Regions from separate parts of the Microcoleus sp. A6-C6 genome, predicted to be linked through region 1. Evidence: riboswitches for the same ligand, from Rfam matches in the RefSeq annotation. Region 1 holds a riboswitch; each other region holds the start of a gene.
The links. A riboswitch is a leader RNA that binds a small molecule or an ion and turns the genes downstream of it on or off. The one in region 1 is predicted to bind cobalamin.
Positions count from the first base shown of each region.

Region 2: another riboswitch for cobalamin. It lies ahead of QUB52_RS03550 (DUF1636 domain-containing protein); the one in region 1 lies ahead of QUB52_RS10475 (class I SAM-dependent methyltransferase).
Region 3: another riboswitch for cobalamin. It lies ahead of QUB52_RS13390 (hypothetical protein); the one in region 1 lies ahead of QUB52_RS10475 (class I SAM-dependent methyltransferase).

Region 1 is NZ_JAUBVR010000019.1:23,104-27,096, reverse strand. It holds gene larC (nickel pincer cofactor biosynthesis protein LarC) at 1-282, shown strand, start outside; gene QUB52_RS10480 (energy-coupling factor ABC transporter ATP-binding protein) at 438-1,286, opposite strand; gene QUB52_RS10475 (class I SAM-dependent methyltransferase) at 1,467-2,336, opposite strand; cobalamin riboswitch at 2,549-2,704, opposite strand; gene QUB52_RS10470 (metal ABC transporter substrate-binding protein) at 2,869-3,927, shown strand.
Region 2 is NZ_JAUBVR010000004.1:75,515-79,507, forward strand. It holds gene QUB52_RS03540 (hypothetical protein) at 1-120, shown strand, start outside; gene QUB52_RS03545 (Uma2 family endonuclease) at 199-759, shown strand; gene QUB52_RS03550 (DUF1636 domain-containing protein) at 918-1,328, opposite strand; cobalamin riboswitch at 1,351-1,497, opposite strand; gene QUB52_RS03555 (serine/threonine protein kinase) at 1,640-3,646, shown strand; gene QUB52_RS03560 (serine/threonine protein kinase) at 3,734-3,993, shown strand, end outside.
Region 3 is NZ_JAUBVR010000027.1:73,152-77,144, forward strand. It holds gene metE (5-methyltetrahydropteroyltriglutamate--homocysteine S-methyltransferase) at 1-654, opposite strand, end outside; gene QUB52_RS13390 (hypothetical protein) at 667-1,824, opposite strand; cobalamin riboswitch at 2,292-2,438, opposite strand; gene QUB52_RS13395 (hypothetical protein) at 2,469-2,627, opposite strand; gene QUB52_RS13400 (response regulator) at 2,972-3,700, shown strand; gene QUB52_RS13405 (adenylate/guanylate cyclase domain-containing protein) at 3,710-3,993, shown strand, end outside.

The sequences.
Region 1 (3,993 bases):
TGTCATCCCGAATTTCAGGATGCTTGCGAAGCTGTGATGTTTCGGGAGACTACTACTTTGGGTATTAGGCGATCGACTCAACAACGAACTATTTTACATCGAGAATTCGAGACTGTTCAAACTGAATACGGCGAAGTACAAATAAAAGTTGCGAAGTCTGGAGAAACGATTGTTAATGTGCAGCCGGAATATGAAGATTGTGCGGAAATTGCCCGACTTAAAAATGTTAGTTGGCGCGAGGTTCATCGGTTGGCGCTGCAAAGTTGGTACGATCGCACTTAATACACTATTCTGAAGAACAGGCAAGATGCCTGTTCCACAAAAAATTAATTTTCTTGTGGGGTGGGCATCCTGCCCGCCAATGAAGGCTAAATCCAGAAGAAGCGGCGGTTGAAACCGCGTCTATACAGACAAAACCTGCCTCCGCAGGTTGAAGATTAAAGTCGTCGGCGCGTGTCTAAAATTTGTTGTTGCAATTCCTCGAAAGCGGGCATTTTTGAGTTATCATTTTTCTCAAATATCGCCTTTATTTGGTCGATTAGCTCGATCGCCAGCGGTACGCCAAGCTGCAATTGTTCCAAGACATCCCGCTGAGCAAAAACGGTTTCCGGTGTTCCTTCTAGAATCAATTTTCCGCGATCCATCACAAACACCCAATCAGCCCAGCGGTAGATGAAATCGAGGTCGTGACTTGCTAAAAGGATGGTAGTTCCGGCTGCGTGGATTTGTTGCAGCAAACCGATGAGTTGTTTGGTGTGGCGCGGATCGAGATAGGCGGTAGGTTCGTCTAACAGCAGGAGTTTGGGTTTGAGAATCATGATATCTGCGATCGAAACGCGCTTTTTTTGTCCTAAACTGAGGTTATGGATTGGTTCGCGGGCGAGTTCGCTTAAGTTGAATTGCTCGATCGCCTTTTCCACTTTTTCAGCAATATCAGATTCCGGCAATCCTAGATTGTACAATCCGTAGGAGATATCTTCTTCTACTGTGGAAGCGACTAATTGATGTTCGGGATTTTGAAAGACGAGTCCGATTTGTTGGCGCAGTTGCGTGAGATATTTGCGATCGTAGCGGAAGGGTTCGCCTTCCCAGCTAATCATGCCATGTTGCGGTTGGTACAAGCCATTTGCTAGCAGAAACAAGGTGGTTTTGCCGCAGCCGTTTTGACCGATGAGTCCGCAGCGCTTCCCAGCGGGGATTTTGAGGCTTAAATCTTGAATTGCTACTCGCGAACCGCAGGGATATGAGTAGGAAGTGCGATCGAATTCGAGAATTGATTGAGACATATATTGATAATTAGATAAGATAAGATAAGATAAGATAAGACGGCGAATGGAATTCGCGACTATATAAACGATGTCCGCCTCCGCGGACTGAAGAAGATAACGTAATTTTAAGGGCTTTTCTTCAACCCGCGGAGGCGGGTTTTGTCTGTATAGACGCGGTTTCAACCGCCGATTCTTCTATTAACCGCGTTTATCTTTTTCTATCAACTGCCAAAGTTGAATCTCATAACAAAGATGCTGTTCAAAAAGTTGACTCGCCTCCAATCCTTCAACCACCAATTTTTTAAACCAGCGACGAAATATCCAACGCAGGAATTTATGAATTGGCGGAACTGCGATCGAAATTAAATCCGCAACATAAATCATTGTGTTCAGTCCATACCTGCGGAAAGTATCGACATATAGGTCAATTGTTGGTAAAATATGAGTGGAAATATCCTCAGCTTTTACTAAATTAAACCCCGCTTGCATTAATGCAGTTTCCAGCTCTTTGACAACATGACAATTAGAAAACATTCCTTCTGTATAATTAGGATTAGATCGCATCATATCCGCAAGCAGTACGTAGCCTCCAGGATTGAGTACAGTCGCCGCACCTTTAGCTATATCGACAGCAGACATATATTGGCTACTTTCGCTAAAGAGAACCAAATCGTAGGAGTGGGTGGCTTGGAAGTCTTCAAATTTGGTGAGGTGGAAGATGGCGCGATCGCCTGTACACTTGAGAAAGCGCTGTTGTTGGAACGGATCGGGCGCGAGTCCTTCCACTGCAAAAGCGCGATCGAGCAAATAAGCCGCATTTCCACCAATCCCGCATCCTACATCCAGCACAGTCTTGACTTCTTTGGGGATAAAATCTAACAATTTATCTGTGTAAGCTTGCTGAGCGTTGCGCAGGCGTGCGATCGTGAGTTCATCAGCAGGAACCGGCAGAGTCTTCCAATAGCCGTAATGAAGATAGGGCGAATCTGTCAGCCCCAAATAGTAATTCAGCGCTGCATTTTGGTAGCGAGTTACTTTGGAAATAGAAATTGATGTTTGCTTCGACATGGAGAGAATCGGGTAAATTTTAAGATTTCCGGGAGGGTTGAAATTCTTCCCAGCGCTTGCATATATGTTAATAGCACTGAATGGCAGAAATTTTCAACTTTTGCCACAAAATCCAAAATTCCCTTGTCATTCGCGATCGACAAACCGACAACAACAGCAGATTAATTGTAAAAATACTGAACTAACCATCATCTATACCTCGCAGATGAAAACAACAGGTAAACAAATCGGCGGGCATCCTGACTCGGAGATTTAACTATCCTAGTATCATCTCATTACAGTTGCGGGACAGCGCCGGATTTTCACCGAACTTTCCCCCTTGCGTCTGATGGCTGTTCTCCATCAGAGCCGATCGATCTGCCGAGATATTAGCACTATTTTAGATATTTCACAAAATACTGATTCTGTTGGGCGATCGCCCATTTACCACATTTTTCATAATTCTTTCATTTTTAGGGGTTCTGTGATAAATTCAAAAAATGAAAAGATTATGAAAATCAGCGATCGTCGATCGGGCTGTCTGCCGTAATCTGTGGCAAATTTAGCTAGCATTTTGAAATATATGCCCAAAAATCCTCAAATTCTCACTCCATCTCGCCCTTTCCCCCTATCCCTCCTCTCCTCTCCCGTTTGGAAACAGTATCAGATAATTGGGTTGGGGCTGCTGCTGGGAGTGTGCGTCAGCGGGTGCAACACTCAGACGACGGTTGAGCCTCCAACCAATCAAAATCGAGCTTCTAGCCCAACCGCCACCGATTCGACCCGAAAAGACAAAAAAGTTATTCTCACCACCTTCACGGTGCTAGCAGACATGGCGGAGAACGTCGCCGGTGACAAGGCAACTGTTCAATCCATTACCAAGCCAGGGGCGGAAATTCACGGCTATGAAGTCACTCCCAGCGACTTAACACGAGGGCAAAAAGCCGATTTAATTTTAGACAATGGCTTGAGCTTAGAACGCTGGGCAACTCGATTTTATAACAGTTTTCCCAAGGTTCCTCACATTACTTTGAGCGAGGGAGTCCAACCCGTTAATATTGCTGGCGATGCCTATCAAGGTAAACCAAATCCCCATGCTTGGATGTCGCCCAAAAATGCTTTGATTTATGTTGATAATATTCGCAAGGCTTTAGGAAATATCGATCCGGCTAATGCTGCAACCTATGACGCAAATGCCGCCAAATACAGTGAACAAATTCGGGCGATCGACGAAAAACTCAAACAAGCTATTTCAGCCATTCCCCCGGACAAACGCTACATAGTAAGTTGTGAAGGCGCTTTTTCTTACCTTGCCAACGATTACGGTTTGAAAGAAGTTTATATTTGGCCTGTCAACGCCGAACAGCAATCCACACCGAAACAAGTCGAACGGGTGATTAATACAGTCAAAGCAAACCAAATACCTGCTGTATTCTGCGAGAGTACCGTCAGCAACCAAGGACAGCTTCAGGTAGCCAAGGAAACAGGCGCAAAATTTGCCGGGGTGTTTTATGTCGATTCCCTCTCTCCAGCGGAAGGCCCAGCATCAACCTATCTTAAGTTACTTGAATACAATGTCAATACTTTGATAAAAGGGTTACAGGATAGTTGACAGTTGACAGTTGACAGTTGACAGTTGACAGTTGACAGCGAAGCTAAAAAAATGACGGTTGATGGT
Region 2 (3,993 bases), on a different contig from region 1:
AAAAACTTTACTAGAGTTGAAACTTTTGGTTCTCCCAACGTGCATTGGTTGCGCGCTACTTACGATCCTAAAAGTCCTAATTTATTTGAATTTAAACAGCAGATTGTTCTGCAAAATTAGGCGATTCAACAGCACTTTTATACAAGATAAATATTTTTTGTCTTACAATGAAGATCGGTAGCATTGAGGAATTTATTTATGACGATCGCAATTGAGCGCATTACCCTTGAAGAATTTCTGAAACGGCCAGAAACGAAACCAGCCAGCGAATACATTGAAGGCGAGATCGTCCAAAAACCTATGCCGAAAACAAAGCACAGCCTATTGCAATTAAGAAGCTGCAACGAAATTAATTGTGTGACTGAAACTCCCAAGATAGCTTATGCTTTTCCTGAGTTGCGGTGTACGTTTGGCGGGCGATCGATTGTTCCCGATGTTGCGGTACTATTGTGGGAACAGATTCAATTTGATGAGAACGGCGAACCGTTGGATGATGTGCTAATTGCACCCTATTGGGCGATCGAAATCCTGTCGCCACAACAAAGCTCAAATCGCGTAACTAAAAAAAATATTCACTGTCTGCAACATAATTGTCAGTTGGGATGGCTAGTCGATCCAGGCGATCGATCAATTTTAGTATTTTTACCCAATCAACAACCGCAATTCTGCGAAGGTAGCGATGTCGTTCCCGTGCCCGAAATGATTCCCATGAGTATCACTGCCGAACAAGTGTTTAGCTGGCTGAGAATGCAAGCATAAACAGCAGGTTCTTAGTGAGGACTTGGCGTTGCTGATTGACGGTATGAATTAAGTTCTACCCAAAACCTCAACGACCCAAAAAGTCTATGTTTTACTCAATGGTAAAAAAAGTCAATTCATACTCAAGTTCAGCAACGCCAAATTTTCGTTCCTTATCTCTAATTTCCCAGCGGTGGAATCTTCGCCAAAACACCTTTTTTCAAAGCTTGAGGACGCTCAGACCAAGGCAACAAACCATCCGGCTTAGCATAATATTGACTCGCACATTCAAGCACAGCCTCGACGCTTTCCGGCTCATTGGCAGGCAAATCACCAAACAAATAAGTATACTTTCCAGCAGCAGCAAAAGACACGGCACAAGCATGACTGCAAGCACTCATACACTCAACTTCCCGAATATCAAATTCATCTGAAAACTTCCAATCTTTAGCGAGTTTCGATAAATCTTCCATGAATTGTTGGCCGCCACTTTTACCTTCGCGCTTGCCATCTTTCCAAACACTAGCGCAAGCAGTACAAACTAAAAGACAGTGTTTTGTGCGTACAGCCGTGTTAGTTCCATTCATCATCCATACCTCGTAGATGCGTGTAAAAGTGAGTTAGATATCGGCGGGCATTCTGACTTGAGAAACCACAAGGATTTCATTACAGTTGCGGGACAGCGCCGGACTTGCACCGAACTTTCCCCGTTTCCTCTGGCGGCTGCTCCCCGCTAGAACCGATCGCAAATTCAAATCTTACCACACTTGCCGCCCTTTCCCAAAAAAGTTATGTTGGTAACAGCGATTTTTAATATCTACCCACATAAATTAACCCCGTTCGTAGTAAGGACTTTAGTCCTCTGATATTTCTGCGGACTGAAGTCCTCACTACAAACCTTATGAACACCTTCCCCGACTTTTCCACCCACGGCTATCAACTAACCAGCGAACTCGGATACAACAGTCTGGGCGGGCGCGTCACCTATCTCGCTACAAAAATTAACACAAATAAGCCCGTTGTTATTAAGCAATTTCAATTCGCCCAATTAGGTGCTAGCTGGGCGGAATACGATGCTTACGAACAAGAAATCAAAGTGCTCAAAAAGCTCGCACACCCGGGAATTCCCCGCTATCTCGATGCTTTCGGGACTGACAGCGGATTTTGCATGGTGCAGGAATACAAAAATGCCGAATGTGCGATCGCCCGGACTTTCTCGCCGCCGGATATTAAACAAATTGCGATCGCCACTTTAGAAATTCTAGCTTACCTGCAATCCCAAAAACCGTCCGTAATCCACCGCGACATCAAACCAGAGAACTTATTAATCGATGACGAGTTAAATGTTTACTTAGTAGACTTCGGTTTTGCCCGCTTAGGAGGTGGAAACATCGCCGCCAGCAGCGTTGTCAAAGGCACAATGGGATTCATGCCACCAGAGCAAATGTTTAACCGACAATTAACACAAGCATCCGACCTTTACGGCTTGGGGGCGACGCTGATTTGCCTATTAACAGGTACAAAATCCGTGGATGTCGGTAACTTAATTGATGATAATTATAGCATTCATTTCCGGCATTTAGTACCGCCATTGCAGCAGGGTTGGATGAACTGGCTGGACAGGATGGTAGCACCGAGATTGCAGGATCGACATCAGTCAGCGACTGAGGCTTTAGCCGTTCTGAAATCTCTGGATGTTAGTAGCTTGCCGAAAGTGAGGCTTGAGCGCGATACGCTGGAATTTGCCGCTACAGAATATGGAGAAACAATAACACAAACCATCGCAATTAGCAACCCAATTCCCGATACAATGCTTTGTGGCAGATGGGAAGTCGCGCCGCATCCGAATGATCCGCCGCATACACCTTACGATCACCCTTGGATCTCGTTTGAGCCGCAGAAATTTGAGAGCAATAATTTTGATGTCAAAATCCTAGTTGATACCAAACAATTGTTGGCAAGTCAAGCTTATGAGCGCTATATAATCTTCCATACAAATTCCGAACCCGACACTTATCAACTCAAAATTAAAGTCACAACAGCTCTCCTTCCTATACCAAAACTAACTACTTTATTGTCTAAGGGCAACCTGATTTTGATCTGCTGGTTGGTGTTATTCGGCTTTCTATTTAGTATGGGCAGCAACTATGAGATTGCTTTGGGTATTATTATGAGCTTAGTCTATGGATTTGCAGTTGCTGAAATCACACTCTTAGCAGAATCACATGGAAATAAAAAAACTTGGGTAGGAGGAGTATTAGGATCGCTAATAGGATTAATTTTATATTTTTTCGTTTTGTCTGTTGTTACTGAAGTTATTCGTAATTTACCCCTATCGAACAATACAATTCTATCAATTGCTGCCTCGATAGGGATGGTAATTGCGCTGATATTCTTTAGTTTATGTGGAGCTGCACTTGGAAGTATGATGAATAGGAATTTGGCTATGATTATTGCTATTATCGGGCAATTTTTATTATTTGCATTGTTTGCATTGTTTTCTTTCGTGGCAATGATATTCGATGAGGCTTTCAATGCAGCATTTTTTATTTTCCTAAGCAATTTATGTTGCATGATAGTTTATTTGTGTTGCATGATAGTTTATAGGATTTTTCATAATCGGATTGACGAGCAGACTACCCTCAGAAGAATAATTAACATTTATAATGACAAAATAGCTTTTCTTACGACCGGATTTTGTACTAGCTTGGTAGTAGTATTTCGACTGTTTTCAAACGTTGTCGCTCAACGAGAATGGGTTGAACCAATGGAAATAATAGCTGTAGGAGGAGCTATAATCGCCTCTTTAGCTGTCACTGCTATTCCATTACTTGAGATGAGTGTTTTTAAGCCAAATAGAATCCTTGCTAAGTATCGCAAATTACAAGCAAGTTTAATTAAACCTTAAACAATTGCTCGCTTGTTTTACTGAGTTATTGAGGACTGAAGTCCTTACTACAAACCTTGTTGGAACTGAATTTATTATTGCGAACCTATGAACGCTTTTCCTGACTTTTCCAACTACGGCTATCAAGTAACTCGCGAACTCGGACACAACCGCGCGGGCGGTAGAGTTACCTATCTCGCTACCGAAATTAATACCAAACGTTCCGTCGTTGTCAAACAATTTCAATTTGCCCAGACTGGCGCTAATTGGGCGGAATATCAAGCTTACGAAAAAGAAATTCAGATTTTGCGAGCACTCGATAACCCCAACATTCCCCGCTATTTAGATTCTTTCCAAACTGCATCGGG
Region 3 (3,993 bases), on a different contig from region 1:
AGACAGGTATTGATTCCAGTTTTCCACTTTCAGAGGTAAGCCTTCGCGCAATGCTGGTTCATCTACTTGAATTACTTGCGCTCCTGCTGCTTCTAAATCTGCTATTTCATCCCGCAATGCCAGAGCTATTTGAAATGCTTGTACCTGTCTGGAAATATCGGTGCGCGGATATGACCAATTTAAAATTGTTACGGGGGCTGTTAGCATTCCTTTAACTGGTTTTTGCGTCAATGATTGCGCTACTTTGAACTCGCGCACCGTCATTGGATTAGTGCGTACAACATCACCGTAAATAATCGGCGGACGCACGTAACGGCTGCCATAGCTTTGTACCCAGCCATTTGCAGTGAAGGCGAATCCATCCAACTGTTGTCCGAAATATTCCACCATATCGGTGCGCTCAAATTCGCCATGCACTAACACATCTAGCCCAATTTCTTCTTGAATTTTAATGCTCTCGGCAATTTGAGCGTCGATCGCAGTTTGATAGTTTTCCTGATTCAATTCACCCTTTTTGTAGCGCAGCCGCAGTTGTCGCACTTCCGGGGTTTGAGGAAACGAGCCGATCGTTGTAGTGGGAAAAATGGGCAGAGAAATCTGTTTTGATAGCCGCAAACCGTAGGATAATTTGCGTTGAAAGTCATTCGTTGTCAAGCTTTTTAGACGTTACTGCACGGCAATATTGGTCGGGCTAAATTTCTCGAAGGTTGTCCAAGCCTCGCTAATTTTAGCGCGATCGCTTCCAGTTTCTTCTCCGGCTAAACTGCGTGCCAAAAACTTCACAGCTTGCAGTTTTTGTTCGGCAAAACTCAACACGTTGCGGAGAGGTTCTGGCAACTTTGTTTCCCGTGCGGCATCGTAGGGAACAAACTGCAATGATGCCGACGGCTGAATTACAATATCGGGCGTAATTCGCTGAATATCTTGCAGCACTGGTAGCACTTCTTCTGGACGAATTTGCCAAATATTGCGAGCATCTACAATTCCCACACCCAATCGTTTATCAGCAGGAAATCCCTGTTCTTTAAGCAATTCCAAATTGCGTCCGCGAGTGAAATCTAAGCTAATTGCAGCAACTGGTAACTGCATCACCCAAGGATAGGTATCTCCCAAATCATCAAAGTAAGTAACTAAATCGATGGGAAGTTTAATTTCAGCGAAGGAACTATAGGTTGACTCAAAGGCTTCTTTGAATTGGCCAGCATCCCCCATAACCAAAGCAGGTTCGTGAATTTGAACTTCAGAAATACCCAAGTTTTTTAATGCTTTCAGCAACGCAATATAACGCTCTAGCAATCTTGAAACTGCTTCATTTAAGGGTATATCAAACCGACTCAATCGCAGTAAAGTAATGGGGCCTAAGACAATAGGTCTTACTTTTTCGCCTAATAAAGTTTGAGCGCGATTAACTGTTTCTAGAAAGTCGCTGAAATCGGCAGGCTGCCATTCTGAGGGAATTTCTGGTACCAGGTAGTGATAGTTGGTGTCGAACCATTTAGTCATTTCTAGCGCCGGTATTCCTTCTTTGCCCCGCGCCATTGCAAAGTAGCGATCTAAACCTGATAAATGCTGAAAGCGATCGGGGATTAACCCCAGGCGAACTGTCCAATCCAGAACATGATCGTAGAGGGTAGTATCGCCAACACCGATGCGATATATACCTGATTTTAGCTGTGTTTGCCAGTTTTCTATTTCTAGTTTTCTGACTGTTTGCAGTAGATTATGTGCATTTAATTTGTTACTCCAAAAGGCTTCTAGTGCCTTCTTGACTTCACGATTTTTACCAATGCGAGGATATCCAATGGTTGCAGTTGAAATTGACATAATTTTTCCTAAGTATGGTTAATCAATAAATAGAGTCATCAGTACAAAGAGCGATCGCAATTGACTGAATTTTTACTATTGATATTTTCTGAATTATCCAGTTGAGTTTTTGACATTCCATAGAAAATTTGTCGGAAAATAAGGGTATCCGATGCTGAATTTTCTATAGCAATGCCATCAGATTGCAATGTGACGCATCCAAGACAAAATTATCTGAACTTCCAACATAGCCATAACAAAGCTGTTAGAAATTACAGCAGGCAAAAGCCCAGTAATATTTCTTGCATCTAAAACTAGATAATGCTGTTGAGGCTAACTTTTTTAACTCACTGTGTCGCCCTAGAAACCAATTCCACCACAGGTTTCTCACGGGTTAAGGAGCATAATAGCCGATCGCGCAGCGTCTCTAAAATCGAATCGAATTGAAAACAAAATGCTGAAGACATCCGTACCTCGCAGATGGATTAAATTGAACAATACAATCGGCGGGCATCCTGACTAAGAAACGACTATACGCTTCATCACAGTTGCGGGACAGCGCCGGGTTCGCACCGGACTTTCCCCGTTTCCTCTGGTGGGTGATCTCCACAAGAACCGATTAGGTCATACCATAGCACATTTTTCAAAATATGCAACCCCTAAAATCAAGTCTGGCGATCGAATATCATCAATAATCTTGGACGCAAGCGCGATTTGAAACCGGGTTTTTTACCAAAATCCTTCGTTCCAGCCAGCAAATTAGGCAAAAACCCGGTTTCTTTGGTTTCGATGCGTAAGTCCCGATCGAAATCATTTGCCTGCATCTTTAAGATTCGGCGTTGCTTAATCAGGGTATGAAAAAGAATTAGGCAAAAATCCAGAAGCTTTGTGGACAATGGTTTTTATGATTTGCATATTTAGCCGTTCATACCGTAAATCAGCAACGCCAAAGCCGAATATTTGCCACCCAAACCTTCAACAATTGTCCGCGTATTGGCAACCAGCATTTGGCGATCAATATCGCCTGCACTTCCCAGTTTAAGATTTGTTGCAATTTGAGTAAATCTAGCTCGCCAGTGATAACAAAATAATCCAATGTGGGTAAAATAATTTTATCAGGGCAACTCGAAGCAGCGAACAAGTTTACATCAGAAACCGGGTGGGAGTGATGAGTACAGTTTTAGTGGTGGAAGATTCCCGCAGCCAGCGGGAGTGCATTTCACATCAGTTGAGATGCAGCGGATTAAATGTAATTCAAGCATCAGACGGTGTGGAAGCGCTGGATAAAGTTGGAAGAAATTCCCCAGATTTAGTATTATTAGATATCGTAATGCCCCGCATGGACGGTTACGGAGTTTGCCGTTTAATTAAAGCTAATCCCGAAACTCGGAATATACCGATCGTATTTTTAACCGGGAAGGGACAGCAGTTAGCTTTGTTCTCCAGGGCGATCGATCGCGCCGAAGCGTATGTTAGCAAACCTTGGCAGCCGAGGGAACTTTTGTCAACGATCAAAAAAGTGTTACTAAATGCCAATATTAAGTTCGATCGAGCTTCAGCGGACGCTTGGACGGAATACGGTATTTTAAACTTAAGTACGATCGAACTGTATCAAAGTAGCGCCGATGCTTGGACAAAATATAGCACTCAAATCATTAAATTGTATGATACCAGTTTAGCAGCTTTTCAGCAAGCTTTGGCAATTGAACCGAGTCACTCGAATGCCAACCAATATCGCAATCGAGTCCAGACAATCCGGGCAATTTTGATGAAAAAATTAGAGGAGACTCAACCTTGCAAAGTCTGCGATTATTATTACGGGAAAGACGGCATTAATTGTGCAGTGCATCCCGCTGGTCGCCCTCAAGCTTTCTGTCGAGATTGGGAATTTAATTAATTAAAATCAATGAAAACAAATAACCGCACCAACTTGGAAAAATTGCTGCAAGAAAGAAACGAACATCCCGAAAAAATGGCAGAAATTGATGCCGAAATTAATGCAACTTTCAGCCAAAATCACACGATTTTGGTAATGGATATGTCGGGATTTTCGCGCACGACTGTCCGCTACGGAATCATCCATTTTCTGGCAATGATTCACCGGATGCACGGAATTGTCAAACCGATAATTTCGGAATGCGGCGGTACTGTTGTTAAGGAGGAAGCCGACAATATTTTTGCAGTGTTTCC